2 regions of the Nocardioides albertanoniae genome follow, and region 2 is predicted to be linked to the other one. Evidence: predicted binding sites of a transcription regulator. Region 2 holds the regulator's gene; the other holds the start of a gene.
The links. Region 2 encodes LexA, which represses DNA repair genes until DNA is damaged. Its sites were predicted from a motif close to TCGAACANNTGTTCGA; they were not measured.

Region 1: the regulator LexA is predicted to act here: its motif matches at 3,570-3,585, upstream of recA (recombinase RecA).

Annotation. Positions count from the first base shown of each region.
Region 1 is NZ_VFOV01000001.1:2,069,871-2,077,036, reverse strand. It holds gene FB381_RS09875 (PPK2 family polyphosphate kinase) at 1-228, opposite strand, end outside; gene FB381_RS09870 (GNAT family N-acetyltransferase) at 312-1,007, opposite strand; gene FB381_RS09865 (phosphoribosyltransferase) at 1,032-1,532, opposite strand; gene FB381_RS09860 (regulatory protein RecX) at 1,529-2,251, opposite strand; gene recA (recombinase RecA) at 2,318-3,376, opposite strand; gene FB381_RS09850 (DUF4396 domain-containing protein) at 3,626-4,318, opposite strand; gene FB381_RS09845 (DUF6153 family protein) at 4,449-4,892, shown strand; gene FB381_RS09840 (DUF305 domain-containing protein) at 4,966-5,607, shown strand; gene FB381_RS09835 (MFS transporter) at 5,658-6,902, opposite strand; gene FB381_RS09830 (DUF3046 domain-containing protein) at 6,899-7,093, opposite strand; gene FB381_RS09825 (class I SAM-dependent methyltransferase) at 7,117-7,166, opposite strand, start outside.
Region 2 is NZ_VFOV01000001.1:4,398,772-4,405,937, forward strand. It holds gene FB381_RS21055 (vitamin B12-dependent ribonucleotide reductase) at 1-926, opposite strand, end outside; gene nrdR (transcriptional regulator NrdR) at 1,104-1,604, opposite strand; gene FB381_RS21065 (hypothetical protein) at 2,070-2,981, shown strand; gene FB381_RS21070 (LysM peptidoglycan-binding domain-containing protein) at 3,112-3,489, opposite strand; gene lexA (transcriptional repressor LexA) at 3,668-4,438, shown strand; gene FB381_RS21080 (alkaline phosphatase D family protein) at 4,539-6,239, shown strand; gene FB381_RS21085 (MXAN_6640 family putative metalloprotease) at 6,355-7,166, shown strand, end outside.

The DNA.
Region 1 (7,166 bases), 2.3 Mb from region 2:
CTTCCCGGAGGTGTCCATCCCCTGGAGCACGAGCAGCACCCGCCTGGGGTCGTCGCTCTCCTTAGACGCGAACAGCTTGGTCTGCAGCTCGATCAATGTCGGTCCGAGCTCGGCGAGCACCTGCTTGCCGGTCGCCTTGTCGGCTCCGACGCCCGGTGCCGAGTTGGTCTCGTAGGCCGTCAGATCCACCGGCCCGATCGGCAACCGCAACTCGTCGCGAAGGCTCATGGCGTCGACCTTAGTGCCGAGTCGGCTCGTCATGACGCGCCGACTCGAGGGGGAAACGTGTCAGAACGAGCCGACTCGGCGGGTCAGGCGACGACGCGGCGCAGATCGAGGGAGCAGCCGACCATCGTGGTCGTCGATCCGTCGGGCTGCGGCTCGTCGAACCAGGTGCCGCGCTCGAAGCCGACCTTGTCGAGCATCCGCAGAGAGGCGGTGTTGCGGTGGTCGGGAGCGGCGAAGCAGGTGGTGGCGCCGGGGTAGCGCTGCGGGATCGAGGTCAGCCAGACCCAGGCCGTGCGCGGCCCGATCCCGCGGCCGACGAAGGCCGGCTCACCGATCGCGTAGTCGAAGCCGATCGCATCCGGGTCGGGTGTCAGCAGCGCGTAGTCGGGCTCGTCGCTGATCCGATAGTCCTGGCAGAAGCCGACCGATCGTCCGTTGGCCTCGATCACCCAGAAGCTCACCGCGGTCTCGCCGTCGATGTCCGGACCGTAGTTGTCGACGACCCACTCGGGGGTGGGATCACCGTCGACGCCGTACCACCGCTTCACGTGATCGGCGTTGAGCCAGCGGATCAGGTGGAGCAGGTCACCGCGGGTCATCGGCCGCAGCGAGATCACCGGCATCGGGTCGGAGGAGAACTCCTTGACCTCGCCCGAAAGATCCAGAGCGTACGCCGGGCGCCCGGCGATCCGCGTCGCCGCGGCTGCCCAGCTCTCCCCCGGGCGCGTCACCCCGCCGAGACGCTGTGTCCCGGTGTGGACAGCGACCGGCGTGAACATGCAGAACAGACTAGTGCGCGGGCCTCAGTGGGCCAGGCCACCGCGACGGTCGACGAGCGGCGGCAGCGAGGACCACGGGAAGTCGATCCACCGGTCGGTCTTCTTGTAGACGTAATCGGCGTTGATCACCGTCCACGGCTTCTCGAAGATCACCGCGGTGCGAGCCTCGGCGACATGGCCCTCGCAGAAGTCGTGCACGATCTCGAGCGTCTTGCCGGTGTCGGCGACGTCGTCGGCGATGAGCACCTTCATCCCGGTCAGGTCGACGGCGGCCGGGGTCGGCGGCAGCATCATCGGCACGTCGAGGCGCTCGTTGACGCCGGTGTAGAACTCGACGTTGACCGCGGAGAGGTTCTTCACGTCGAGGGCGTAGCCCAGGCCCATCCCGAGAGCGAGCCCGCCGCGGGCGATGGAGAGCACGATGTCGGGCTCGTAACCGCTGTCCACCACCTTCTGGGCGATGTCGCGCACCGCGGTGCCGAACAGCTCATAGGTCAGGATCTCGCGCTCTTGCGACTCACTCACAGATCGGATTCTGACATGAGACCACCGGCATCATCCTCATCGGCAAGAGCGAGCTCGTCGCGGACGATCCCGAACGCCACACCGGCGCCGTATCCCTTGCGGGCGAGCATCCCGACCAGGCGCCGGGTCTTGGTCTGGTCGTCGAAGCGCTCCAGCGAGCGGAGCTTGCGCCGCACCAGCACCCGAGCCGCCTCGCGCTCGTCGTCGGGGTCGATCTCGTCGAGCGCCTCACGGGCGACCTCGTCATCGATGCCCTTGCGGCGCAGCTCTTGGGCCAGGGCACGGCGGGCGAGCCCCTTGCCCGGTTGGCGGCTGGCGATCCAGGCCTTGGCGAAGGCTTCGTCGTCGACCAGCCCGACCTCTTCGAAACGGTCGAGGAGCCGGGTCGCCAGGTCGTCGGGGATCTCCTTCTTCGCGAGCTTGTCGGCCAGCTCCTTGCGGCTGCGGGCCTGACCGGTGAGCGTGTCGAGGAGGATCTTGCGGGCGATGGCCTCTTGGTCGGGCTCGGGGTCGCTCTTCGAGTCGCCCTTCGGAGCCTTCTTCGGGGCCGGGTCGGCGCCGCGGGACTTTCGGCGACGGGACCGTGCTGGCCTGGACACGTCGTCGCTCCTTCGTCGCGACGACGGCTCGACCGACGGGGCCGGCTCGACCTTGCCGGCCCAAGCCTCCACGCCGAGCGTGACGTCGCCCAGCCAGTCGGGCGCGGGCCGTTCGTCCACCCAGGCATCCTGGGTGGACGAACGGTCAGGCGTTGACGAAGCCACGGGTCAGTCGGCGACCAGGACCTAGAAGTCCTCGACGCCCGCAGGCTCGGCCACGGGCGCGTCACCGTCGGCCGGAGCGTCGACCGTCGGCACGACGCCGAGCTTCTCCAGGATCCGCTTCTCCAGCTCGTTGGCCAGGTCGGGGTTGTCCTTGAGGAAGTTGCGCGAGTTCTCCTTGCCCTGACCGAGCTGGTCACCCTCGTAGGTGTACCAAGCGCCGGCCTTGCGGACCAGGCCCGCCTCGACACCGACGTCGATCAGGCCGCCCTCGCGGGAGATGCCCTTGCCGTACATGATGTCGAACTCCGCCTGCTTGAACGGCGGGGCGACCTTGTTCTTCACGACCTTGACGCGGGTGCGGTTGCCGACCATGTCGGTGCCGTCCTTGAGCGTCTCGATCCGGCGCACGTCGAGTCGCACCGAGGAGTAGAACTTCAGCGCGCGGCCACCGGTCGTGGTCTCGGGCGAGCCGAACATCACGCCGATCTTCTCGCGCAGCTGGTTGATGAAGATCGCGGTCGTGCCGGAGTTGTTGAGGGCACCGGTCATCTTTCGCAGCGCCTGGCTCATCAACCGGGCCTGCAGACCGACGTGGCTGTCGCCCATCTCGCCCTCGATCTCAGCACGCGGCACCAGCGCCGCGACGGAGTCGACCACGATCAGGTCGAGAGCGCCCGAGCGGATCAGCATGTCGGCGATCTCCAGGGCCTGCTCACCCGAGTCGGGCTGGGAGACCAGCAGGGCGTCGGTGTCGACACCGAGAGCCTTCGCGTATTCCGGGTCGAGCGCGTGCTCGGCGTCGACGAACGCCACGATGCCGCCGGCCCGCTGCGCGCTGGCCACGGCGTGCAGCGCGACCGTCGTCTTACCCGACGACTCCGGCCCATAGACCTCGACCACTCGCCCGCGAGGCAGACCGCCGAGGCCGAGCGCCACGTCGAGCGCGATCGAGCCGGTCGGGATCACCTCCAGCGGAGCCCGGGTCTCATCGCCCAGCCTCATCACCGAGCCCTTGCCGAACTGTCTTTCGATGTTGGCGAGAGCGGCGTCCAACGCCTTCTCACGATCACCTGCCGCCATGTTCTTTCCTTCCTGAGGTGCAGGCTTCTTGCCCCTGCCTGCCGCTTGTCCACGTGTCTTCGTCGTCATCAAGGCAGACGCTAGACGGGACCACCGACAGTTTTGAACGGGACCCTCTGGCACGGTGTCTCCCGACCCTGTGTTTCCCGGGGCGAAAGCACGAACCACGCTCCACCTGCGACCCCACACTAGCCCGAACAAGCGTTCGATGTGAACACCTGTTCGGGCGTGTCGGATGTAGCCGAGGGCTCAGTGCGCCGGCGCCTCGACCTGACCTGCGGGCGCAGGCTCGCCGCCCGTCTCGCCACCCAACTCCTCGGCCACGGCGACCGAGAGACCACCGAGGATGAAGGCGATGATCACCGCAGCGAGAGCACCGCTCGAGAAGGACGGGATGAGGCGACGTACGCCCTCCTGGACCGGCTCCGCGCCGTGATATTCGTGCGTGAGCGCATGCCCCTTGCCCCGCTGGAGCAGGTATCGGTTGACCGGGAACGCGGCCACGAAGGCCACCGCGAGGGCGATCATCATCCCGACCCAGAACACGACGTTGACCAGACCCGCCTCCATCGCACCGGGAATGATCGCCATCACCAGGTTGTCGACCACCTCCATGGTGGCGATCGAGAGGGTGTCAGCGGCGAGTACGACACTGAGAGCGGTGCCGATGGCCAGCCCCGACTTCAGCAGCGGGAGCGTGGAGAGGGAGTAGCCGAAGACGAACGCGAGCACGATCGCCAGCGCGATCGTCCATCCGTTGCTGAGCCCGACGGCCGTGCCGATCATCAGGCCGGCGATCTCTCCGATGGCGCACCCGGTGAGGCAGTGGAGCGTCGCGCTGGCGGCCATCGCGTTCACGCTGGATCCTCCGCCGTGCCCGGCATGGTCGCCACGACCCTCGTGACCGTGGCTCATCGTGTGGTGCCCGTCATGCGACGTCATGTCGCCCCCTTGCTCGATCGCTCGTCAGCCTACGGGACAATTCATACCCCATAGGGGTATCAGATACAAGCCGTTCGCCGGCCACGACGTCACTTTGTCCAGCCCCGGCCGACTGCCTAAGGTGTGCCGGGTGTGGACGGCAGCGCATCGACGCCAGCAGACCGGCCGAGGGATCGCTCGCGCCGCGCTGCTCGCCGCGGTCGTGCTCACCGTCGCCGGCCTGCTCGCCATGCACGCGCTGAGCCTTCACGGAACCGCCACCGACGGCGAGCACGGCGCGATGAGCCTGCCCGCCGCCCACGTGGACCACACGCACGCCCTCGAGAACACCACCCATGGCGCAGCCGGCCATGCGGCACACCTCGGCGGCGACGCACACACGGCGATGATGCTGTGCGCCGCGTTCCTGCTCGCCGCCGGCGCTCTGCTCCTGCGCGGCCTGCGGCGGCGTACGCCGCTGTGGTGGTTCGACCGCGCCCCCGGCCGATGGCGCACCGTCGGCACCGCACCCTCCCCCGCGCGTCTCGCGACCGGCCCACCACCGCAGTGGGCGTTCTCCGTCATCAGGTGCTGAGCGAGCTGGCCTCCCGCGGTCGCGGGAGGCCCAGTGACGCCCACGACAACCCTCTGACAAGGAGAAACACACGATGCGTACGCAACGACCCCTCATCCGCGCCACTTGGGCGGCGGCCGGCATGGCCGCGCTCCTGGCCCTGTCGGCCTGCGGAGGCGGCGAGGAGGCCGAGAAGCCCCAGAAGCTCTCGGCGACCGAGCACAACGCCGCCGACGTCGCCTTCGCGACGGACATGATCCCCCACCACGCCCAGGCGATGTCGATGGTCGACCTGACCCGCGGGCGCGACCTCGACCCCGAGGTGCAGAAGCTCGCCGACGCGATCAGCGCCGCCCAGAGCCCGGAGATCGAGACCATGTCGCGCTGGCTCCAGGAGTGGGGCGAGGACGTGCCCTCGACGATGCGCGATCACGTCAACGGTGGCCACGAGGGTCACAGCGACGACGAGGGCAGCATGTCCGACTCGATGGGCGACATGGACCACGACATGCCCGGGATGATGTCGGCCGACGACATGGACGCCCTCGAGGACGCCTCCGACGCCGAGTTCGGCGACATGTGGCTGGAGATGATGGTCGAGCACCACGAGGGTGCGATCGAGATGGCCGAGACCGAGCAGAACGAGGGCCGGTTCAAGCCCGCCGTCGAGCTGGCCGGCAGCATCATCGAGTCTCAGTCGAGCGAGATCGACACCATGGAGAAGCTTCTCCACTGAGTACGCCGCAGCGGGCGGGGCCTCGCCTGGTTCCGTCTGGTCCCGCCCGCTCAGGCCGATCGACGCGCGACGTACGCAGCGCCGAAGAGCACCGCGACCAGCGCGATCGCGCCGAAGGCGAGCGCCGGATAACCGGCGACGTCGACGACGACTCCCGAGACCGCTCCGGCAGCGGCAGCGGCGACGCCCATGATCAGGTCGGCGGTGCCCTGCACGTCGGCACGCACCTCGATCGGGGTGTGGTCGGCGACGGAGGTGGCGGCCGCGATCGTCGCCAGCGACCATCCGAACCCGAGCATGAACAGGCCGACGAAGATCCGCGCCGAGCTGCCCTGGGGCGCCGCGGCGCACAGCACCAGCGCCACCAGGAGCACACCGCCGCCGAGCGCCATCACGTCGGCCCGGCCGACGCGGTCGGCGAGCCAGCCGCCGAGAGGCGCGAAGGCGAACATGCCGAGCACGTGGGCGCTGATCACCAGCCCGATGACCTCCAGGCCGGCCCCGCCGTGCTCCATGTGCAGCGGGGTCATCACCATCACCGCCACCATCGTCGCGTGGGCCGCCGCCTGGCCGGCGACAGCGGCCGCCAGCGCCGGGCGCTCCCGGATCACCGCGAGCGCCCGGCGCCAGCTCGTGCCCGGCGCCTTCTGCACCGACGGGGCTCCTTCACGGGCGACCAGCAGCGGGTCGGGCCTCAGGAAGACGCCGACGACCAGCGCCGCGGCAAGCATCGCGACCGAGCCGAGCGCGAACGGCCCGGTGAGCACCGGGATGCCGACCGCATCGGTGAAGAGCTCGGCGAGCCCGGTGAGGTTGGGCCCGACCACCGCGCCGAACGTCGTCGCCCAGACCACGATCGACAGCGCCCGCGCGCGGCTCCTCGCCGGGGCGAGATCGGTCGCGGCGTACCGCGCGCCGTTGTTGGCCGCCGTGGTCGCACCCAGCAGGACGGCTCCGACCAGCAGCAGCGTCATCGACCCGACCACGCCCGCCAGCACCGCCAGCAGCCCACCGGCAGCCCCGAGCAGGTAGCCCGACATCAGCCCGAAGCGGCGTCCGCGCGCGTCCATCACCCGCCCCAGGACGTACGCCGCCACCGCGGCACCCAGCACCTGGGTCGTCTGGGAGAGGCCTGCCATCGACTCCGAGCCGGACAGGTCACGCGCCAGCAGCGACGCGGTCGCGATGCCGATGGTGATGCCCATCGCGCCGACCGCCTGGGTGGCGACCAGGGTGAGGATCGTGCGCTTCTGCACCGCGGCGGTCGAGGCCGGGACGGCCACCTCCGAGGTCATCGCTCGCGCGCCGGCAGCTCCAGAGCCTTCCAGACCGCGGCCCATACCTCCTTGGGCGAGATGCCGTCGTCGAGCGCCTCCTGGGCGGTGCGACCGCCGAGATCGCCCATCACGAACTGGCGCGCCCAGGCTCGCGAGTAGCCGGCGCCGAGCGCCTCATCCATCCGGGTCCAGAACTCCGTGTGCCTCATCGCGCCGAATGCTACCGGCGATCTCAGCCCCGCCGACGCGCGAGCACGTCGAGCCAGACGTCACCGAGCCGAC
Region 2 (7,166 bases):
GTGCGCGAGCGAAGGCCGAACTTCTTGCCCTCCTCGACGGCACGCATGAACTCGTCGGAGACGCGCACGGAGTTGTTGGCGTTCTGGTACTGGACGCTGTGGCTGTCGCGGCCACCCAGGTCCATGTCGAAGCCGGCGTCGCGCAGCGCGCGGATCTTGTCCTCCTCGCGCGCCTTGGTCTCGACGAACTCCTCGATGTCGGGGTGGTCGACGTCGAGCACGACCATCTTCGCGGCACGACGGGTGGCGCCACCGGACTTGATGGTGCCGGCGGACGCGTCGGCGCCACGCATGAAGGAGACAGGGCCGGAGGCGGTGCCGCCGGAGGACTTCAGCAGCTCCTTGGAGGAGCGGATGCGGGAGAGGTTGAGACCGGCACCGGAGCCGCCCTTGAAGATCAGGCCCTCCTCCTTGTACCAGTTCAGGATCGAGTCCATCGAGTCGTCGACCGAGAGGATGAAGCAGGCCGAGACCTGCTGGGGGGACTCGGTGCCGACGTTGAACCAGACCGGCGAGTTGAAGGCGAAGTGCTGGTTGACGAGCAGCCAGGTGAGCTCGCGACCGAAGAGATCGGCGTCGTCGTCACTGACGAAGTATCCGTTCTCCTTGCCGGAGGCGACGTAGGTGTTCACGACCCGGTCGATCAGCTGCTTGAGGCTCTGCTCGCGCTTCTCGGAGCCCATCGCACCGCGGAAGTACTTCGTCGTCACGATCGTCGAGGCGTTGAGCGACCAGAAGTCGGGGAACTCGACCCCGGTCTGCTCGAAGACGGTCTCGCCGGTCTTCCAGTTCTTCTGGACGACGTCGCGTCGCTCCCAGTTGATCTCGTCGTAGGGGTGCACACCCTCGGTGCTGAAGATCCGCTCGACCTTCAACCGGGCGCCCGCCTTCGCTGGTGCCTGTGCCTCTGCTGCTGTGTCCGTCATCTCGTGGTTCCCCCTGTTGTCGATCCTGTGGTCATCGATCGTTGTGCCGTGCTGCTGGTCGGTGCTGATGGTCGAGTCTCCTGTTGTTACTGCCTTGCTGGATGGTCCGGACGGGTCGCTTCCCCACGGCCCGCCCGGACCGGTCTGTGAGCCACCTCGAAGCGATGGCCGTGGGATCTAGTCGGTGCCCACCGGAACCTCGACCGGATGCTTCGCCTCGTGGGCCTGGACTTCACGCTCGGTACGCAGCATCTGGATCTCCCGCTCGAAGTCGTCCGCCGAGCCGAAGGCCCGGTAGACGCTCGCGAAGCGCAGATAAGCCACCTCGTCGAGCTCGCGCAACGGCGCGAGGATCGCCAGCCCCACCTCGTGGCTGGGCACCTCGGCCAGACCCTGGCTCCGCAGCGTCTGCTCGACCTCTTGGCCCAGGCAGGCGAGCTGATCCTCGGTGACCGGCCGACCCTTGCACGCCTTGCGTACGCCGTGCACCGACTTGTCGCGGCTGAACGGCTCCGCGGCGCCGGAGCGCTTGGTCACCATCAGCTGCATCTGCTCGACGGTCGTGAACCGCTTCTCGCATCCCTGGCAGACCCGACGGCGCCGGATCTGGCCGCCGTCTTCCGCGACACGGGAGTCGAGCACCTTGGTGTCGCTGTTGCGGCAGAACGGACAGAGCACGTCGAGCCCCTTTCTTGAGTCGCGGTCTTTGGGCCAGGCACGTGGACCCGGAGCCTGTGGATCCAGCCCGACCCAGATGCGGCCGATGCCTGTGGAATCTGTGGATACGAGCGTGAGTCCTTGTGGAACAACACCCTCACCGCTGTGAACCATCCACCTGTTCATGTGAACTATATGTGGATAACTACAGCGGTGTAACTACTAGATGTAGTGGTAACCGTACGCCCGCCTCCAAGACGATGCAAGCGCCGATCGCGATTCACCGTGAGCCCGGCGTGTCGCCCCGAGGAGACGCCGCGAGAGCCCGGCGCGGCGGGCGATCAAACACTTAAAGATTCCGGTTCAACGGCCCCCGGCTGGCCTTGATGAGTAAGAATGTCCCCCGTGACAAACATCTCCGGAGGAAACCGCGTCGGGCCGCGGAGAGGCACGCGCCCCAGTAACGGACCCCGGCCACCATTCATCGTGCCTGCGATCGCGACGCTGGGATTCCTCATCATCTGGGGTGTCCTGGTGTGGGTCGCCGTCGGTTTCGGGGCCGACGCACGCGGCGGCGAGTCCGGCGCCTGGGCGAAGCTGGCCATCGCTGCGGTCGCCGCGGTCGCCTGCCTCTTCCTGACCTTCACCTTCGCCGGCAAGGCCTGGCGCGCACTCACCGGCTCCCCCACCGCTCCACCCGCCGAGGAATACTCCGGCAGCCACTCCAACGCCTACGTCGAGGAGCAGGACTACCCGGACCCGGAATACCCGGGCCAGGACTACTCGAGCCAGGACTACTACGGCACCAGCTCCTACGGCTACGAGGACACCGGGTCGTACGGCCGGCACAGCACCGACACCGGAAGCCAGTCGCCCTACGCCGACAGCTACGGCTACGACACCGGGAGCCAGTCGCCCTACGGCGACACCGGCAACCGCTCGTCGTTCGGCGACACGGGCAACCGCTCGTCGTTCGGCGACACGGGCAACCGCTCGGCCTACGGCGGTCCGACCTATCAGCCGCCGCCCCCTCAGCCCTACTACTCCAACCCGGCCACCCCGGCATCGACGCCACAGCCCCAGAGCTACGACTACGAGACCCAGGGGTACGACACCCAGGGGTACGACACTCCGGGCTACGGCACAGGGAGCTATCCGACCCAGCAGTCCGGGGCCTACCAGGCTGCCCCGGCCCGCTATGGCCAGACCGGCCCGCGGCCGACGATGCCCCCGACGATGCCGGCGGCGGACATCCCCACGCAGGCGATGCCCACCCAGCGACAGTCCCAGGTGTCGCCGGCGCCGCAGGAGGACGAGTGGCCGCCCCCGCGGCGCGCCTCGCGCAGTCATCAGTGGCCGCCCACCACCTCGGACGGCAGCTACCGCCCCCGACACTGACACAGACGCCGAGTCGTCGACAGACAACCGCGAGAGTGCCGCAGACGCTTCCCATCGTCTGCGGCACTCTCGTCTTTCCCCGGTAGCCGGCCGCCAGGGGGTGAGGGGGCAGCCGGACATCTAGGAGCCCTCAGCGGGCGGTCGGGATGATCAGGGTCTGCCCCGTGACCAGCATCGAGGACTCGAGGCTGTTGAGCTCCTTGATCGTCTGCTCCATCTCCCGGATGGAGGCGTCGGTGCCGGCTACCGCTTCCGAGGAGATGTCCCAGAGCGTGTCGCCATCGCCGACGACCATCGTGTGAGCGGAGGAGGAGGTGCCTGGAAACTCGGCACCGCCGGCCCCGAACGCGACCCGAGCGCCGACGAGCGCGATCGAGAAGAGCACGACGAGCGCGAAGGCGAACACGACGATCCGGCCGCGGCGGGTGAGCCGCACCTGCGAGCGACGCACTTCCCGCACGGGGCGCGGCGCCTCGGCTACGGGCAGCACATACACGGTTGCACTCATCACGGCCTCCAGATCAGTCTGTTTCGATCACGTGTTCGATCGAGCATGTGTTCGAAGGTAGATCACGTGTTCGAACAAAGCAAGTAGGCGTTCGAAGAATTTCCCAACGCGCCACCCGCCACTCCCGAGATCGAACAGATGTTTGAACTCGTGGGGCTGATGCGACTAATGTGCTGACATGACCACGCAGAAGACAGGCACCGGATCAGGTGGTTCGAAGAAGAGCCGCGTCCGCGAGCTGCCCGACGGGCCGCCGGACGCGACCGGGCTCACGCCACGTCAGCAGCGCATCCTCGCTCACCTGCGCGACAGCATCGAGCAGCGCGGCTACCCGCCGAGCATGCGCGAGATCGGTGCCGCGGTCGGGCTGACCAGCACCAGCAGCGTCGCCCACCAGCTCCGTGCGCTCGAGCAGCGTGGTCTGATCCGGAAGGACCCCAAGCGTCCCCGCGCTCTCGAGGTCTTCCTCCCCGAGGTGATGGCCCACCGCAAGGCGATGTCCGGCGACGAGAGCGATGCCGGCGAGGCCGACCTCAGCGCCGACCTCAACCCCACCCCCGACGCGACCATGGTGCCGCTCGTCGGCCGGATCGCGGCCGGTGGCCCGATCCTGGCCGAGGAGACCTCGAGCCAGCAGAGCGTCGAAGACGTCTTCCCGCTGCCCAAGCAGCTGGTCGGCAACGGCGAGCTCTTCCTGCTCTCGGTCTCCGGTGACTCGATGGTCGACGCCGCGATCTGCGACGGCGACTTCGTGGTCGTGCGCCAGCAGCCGACCGCGGAGAACGGCGAGATCGTGGCCGCGCTGATCGACGGCGAGGCGACCGTCAAGACGCTCTCGCGCAAGGACGGCAAGGTGTGGCTGCTGCCGCACAACGCGGCGTACGAGCCCATCGACGGCACCCACGCGACGATCCTCGGCAAGGTGACCGCTGTGCTGCGAAGCCTCTGATCCGAACGTTGCGAGAACCACCCGGAACCACCCGGGAACACTGCGTGAAATCCAGCCGCCGGCCCATGACAGGGCCGGCGGCTGCGTCGTTTCATACAGCGTGACCACGAACCGTCCAGCCCAGAACCATCTCGATCGCCGCACCCTCCTGGCGGCCGGCATCACCGGCGCCGCCGCGGCGACGATGACGCTCCCCTCACCGGCGGAGGCGGCCGGCGCGACGCTCAACCATTTCCAGCACGGTGTCGCCTCCGGCGACCCGCTCCCGGATCGCGTGGTCATCTGGACCCGGGTCACGCCCACCGCCGACGCGACCGCAGGGTCGGGAAAGGGCGAGGAGGTTCTGGTGCGCTGGGAGATCTCGCCGACGGCCGACTTCAAGCGCATCACCGGCAAGGGCTCGCAGCAGACCGGCCCCGACCGCGACCACACCGTGAAGCTCGACGTCACCGGCCTGGCTCCCGAGAGCTGGTACTTCTACCGCTTCACCTACAACGGCCAGACCAGCCGGGTCGGCCGCACCCGCACCGCTCCGGCGGCCGACGCCACCCCCGACAACGTACGTTTCGGGGTGGTCTCCTGCTCCAACCTGCAGGCCGGCTGGTTCGCCTCCTACCGCCACCTGGCCGAGCGCGACGACCTGCACGCGATCATCCACCTCGGCGACTACCTCTACGAGTACGGCCCGGGTGAGTACGGCTACGGCATGGGCAACGACGACGTGCGCCCCCACGAGCCGGCCCACGAGATGCACACCCTGGCCGACTACCGGATCCGGCACGCGCAGTACAAGCGCGACGTCGACCTCTCCGACGCGCACGCCCGCCTGCCCTGGATCGTCACCTGGGACGACCACGAGTCGGCCAACGACGCCTGGATGCTGGGCGCGGAGAACAACGAGCCGGGCGAGTTCGACTGGATCGACCGCAAGACCAGCTCCAACCAGGCCTACGACGAGTGGATGCCGCTGCGCGTCGACACCGGCCCCGATGACGAGGGCGCGACGGTGGAGACCGACGACCACCTCCACGACCGCATCTACCGGAGACTGCGGTTCGGCACCCTGCTCGAGCTGAGCATGCTCGACCTGCGCTCCTACCGCTCCGAGCAGGCGAGCCGCCTCGAGCTCGCGAAGGTCGACGACCCCGACCGCACCATCACCGGCGACGAGCAGCTGGCCTGGCTCAAGGACGGCCTGCTCACCGACGCGCAGTGGAAGATCGTCGGCAACCCGGTGATGATCGCGCCGGTCACGTTCGGCGCGCTGCCGAAGAGCCTGATCGCACCGGTCAACGACGTCGCCGGCCTGCTGCCCGACAACGGCATCGCCTACAACCTCGACCAGTGGGACGGCTACACCGCCGACCGCACCGAGCTCTTCGAGCACATCCGCAACAACGCGGTCACCGACACCGTCTTCGTCACCGGAGACATCCACTCCGCGTGGGCGTGCGACCTGCCGTACGACTCGGCCGTCTATCCGCTCGGCAAGACCGCCGGCGTCGAGTTCGTCGCCACCTCGGTCACCTCCAACAACCTCAAAGACGTGCTCGGGGCCCCGCGCCGCACGGTCAGCGTGACGGTCGAGAACATCATCAAGACCGCCAACCGCCACGTACGCCACCTCAACTTCGACGACCACGGCTTCTCGATCCTCGACGTGACCCGCAACCGGGCCCAGATGGACTGGTGGACCATCGGCGAGCGCCGCGACTCCAACACGACGGCGACCTGGTCGACGTCGTACGCCACGGCGACCGGAAGCAACCGCATCCATCGCGTGACAGAGCCGCTGTCATGACCGGCCACGGCGCGAACCGACGCCGTATGGCGTGGCTGTAGGCGTTTCACCGATGTGGGCGCGTCGTGTGCGCTTAGACTGCCGAGGTCTGCCTTCCCCGAACGTCTGGTACGTGATGCGAAACCTTGGTCGCCGGAGCAACCGCAAACAACTGTCCTTCGTCGTGGTCGCAGGCATGGTGATGGCGATGTTCGCCGCCACCATGCCCGCCACTGCCGCGACCTCGGCCGCAGCAGCGACCTCGGTGAGGACGGGCGGCGACACCAGCGCCGAGAAGCCGATGACCGAGGAAGACGCCCGCAAGGCCCTCGACGCGGCCAAGAAGGTCAAGCGCAGCCAGGGCGTGCGCGGTGCGCGCCAGGTCGTGCCCGGACGCCACGTCTCCGGCCGGCCGGACGCGACGATCGCGCTCACCGACCTGTGGAACGCCAAGGACTCCCTGGGCCGCTCGAGCAAGGCGGCCGCGCGCGAGCTGCTGCGCCGGCCCAAGGCGTTGACCCAGACCTGCAGCGACGTCATCTGCGTCCACTACACGCCGGGCAAGGGCGGCGACAAGGCCTCCGTGGCCTACGCCAAGCAGGTGCGCGACGTGGTCACCAAGGTGCACAAGCTCTATGTGAAGGCCGGCTATCGCAAGCCCGCCGCCGACAAGGCCGTCACCCCGGGCAAGGTCGACATCTACCTGCAGAACCTCTACGACGAGGGCTACTACGGCTACTGCGCCCCGGAGACGAAGGTCTCCCAGAAGGCCGCGACGGCCTACTGCGTGCTCGACAACGACTACGCCGCCAGCGAGTACGGCTCCTCCAACACGCCCACGGAGAACCTCCGGGTCACGGCGGCCCACGAGTACTTCCACGCCGTCCAGTTCGCCTACGACGCCGGCGAGGACCGCTGGATGATGGAGTCGACCGCCACCTGGGCCGA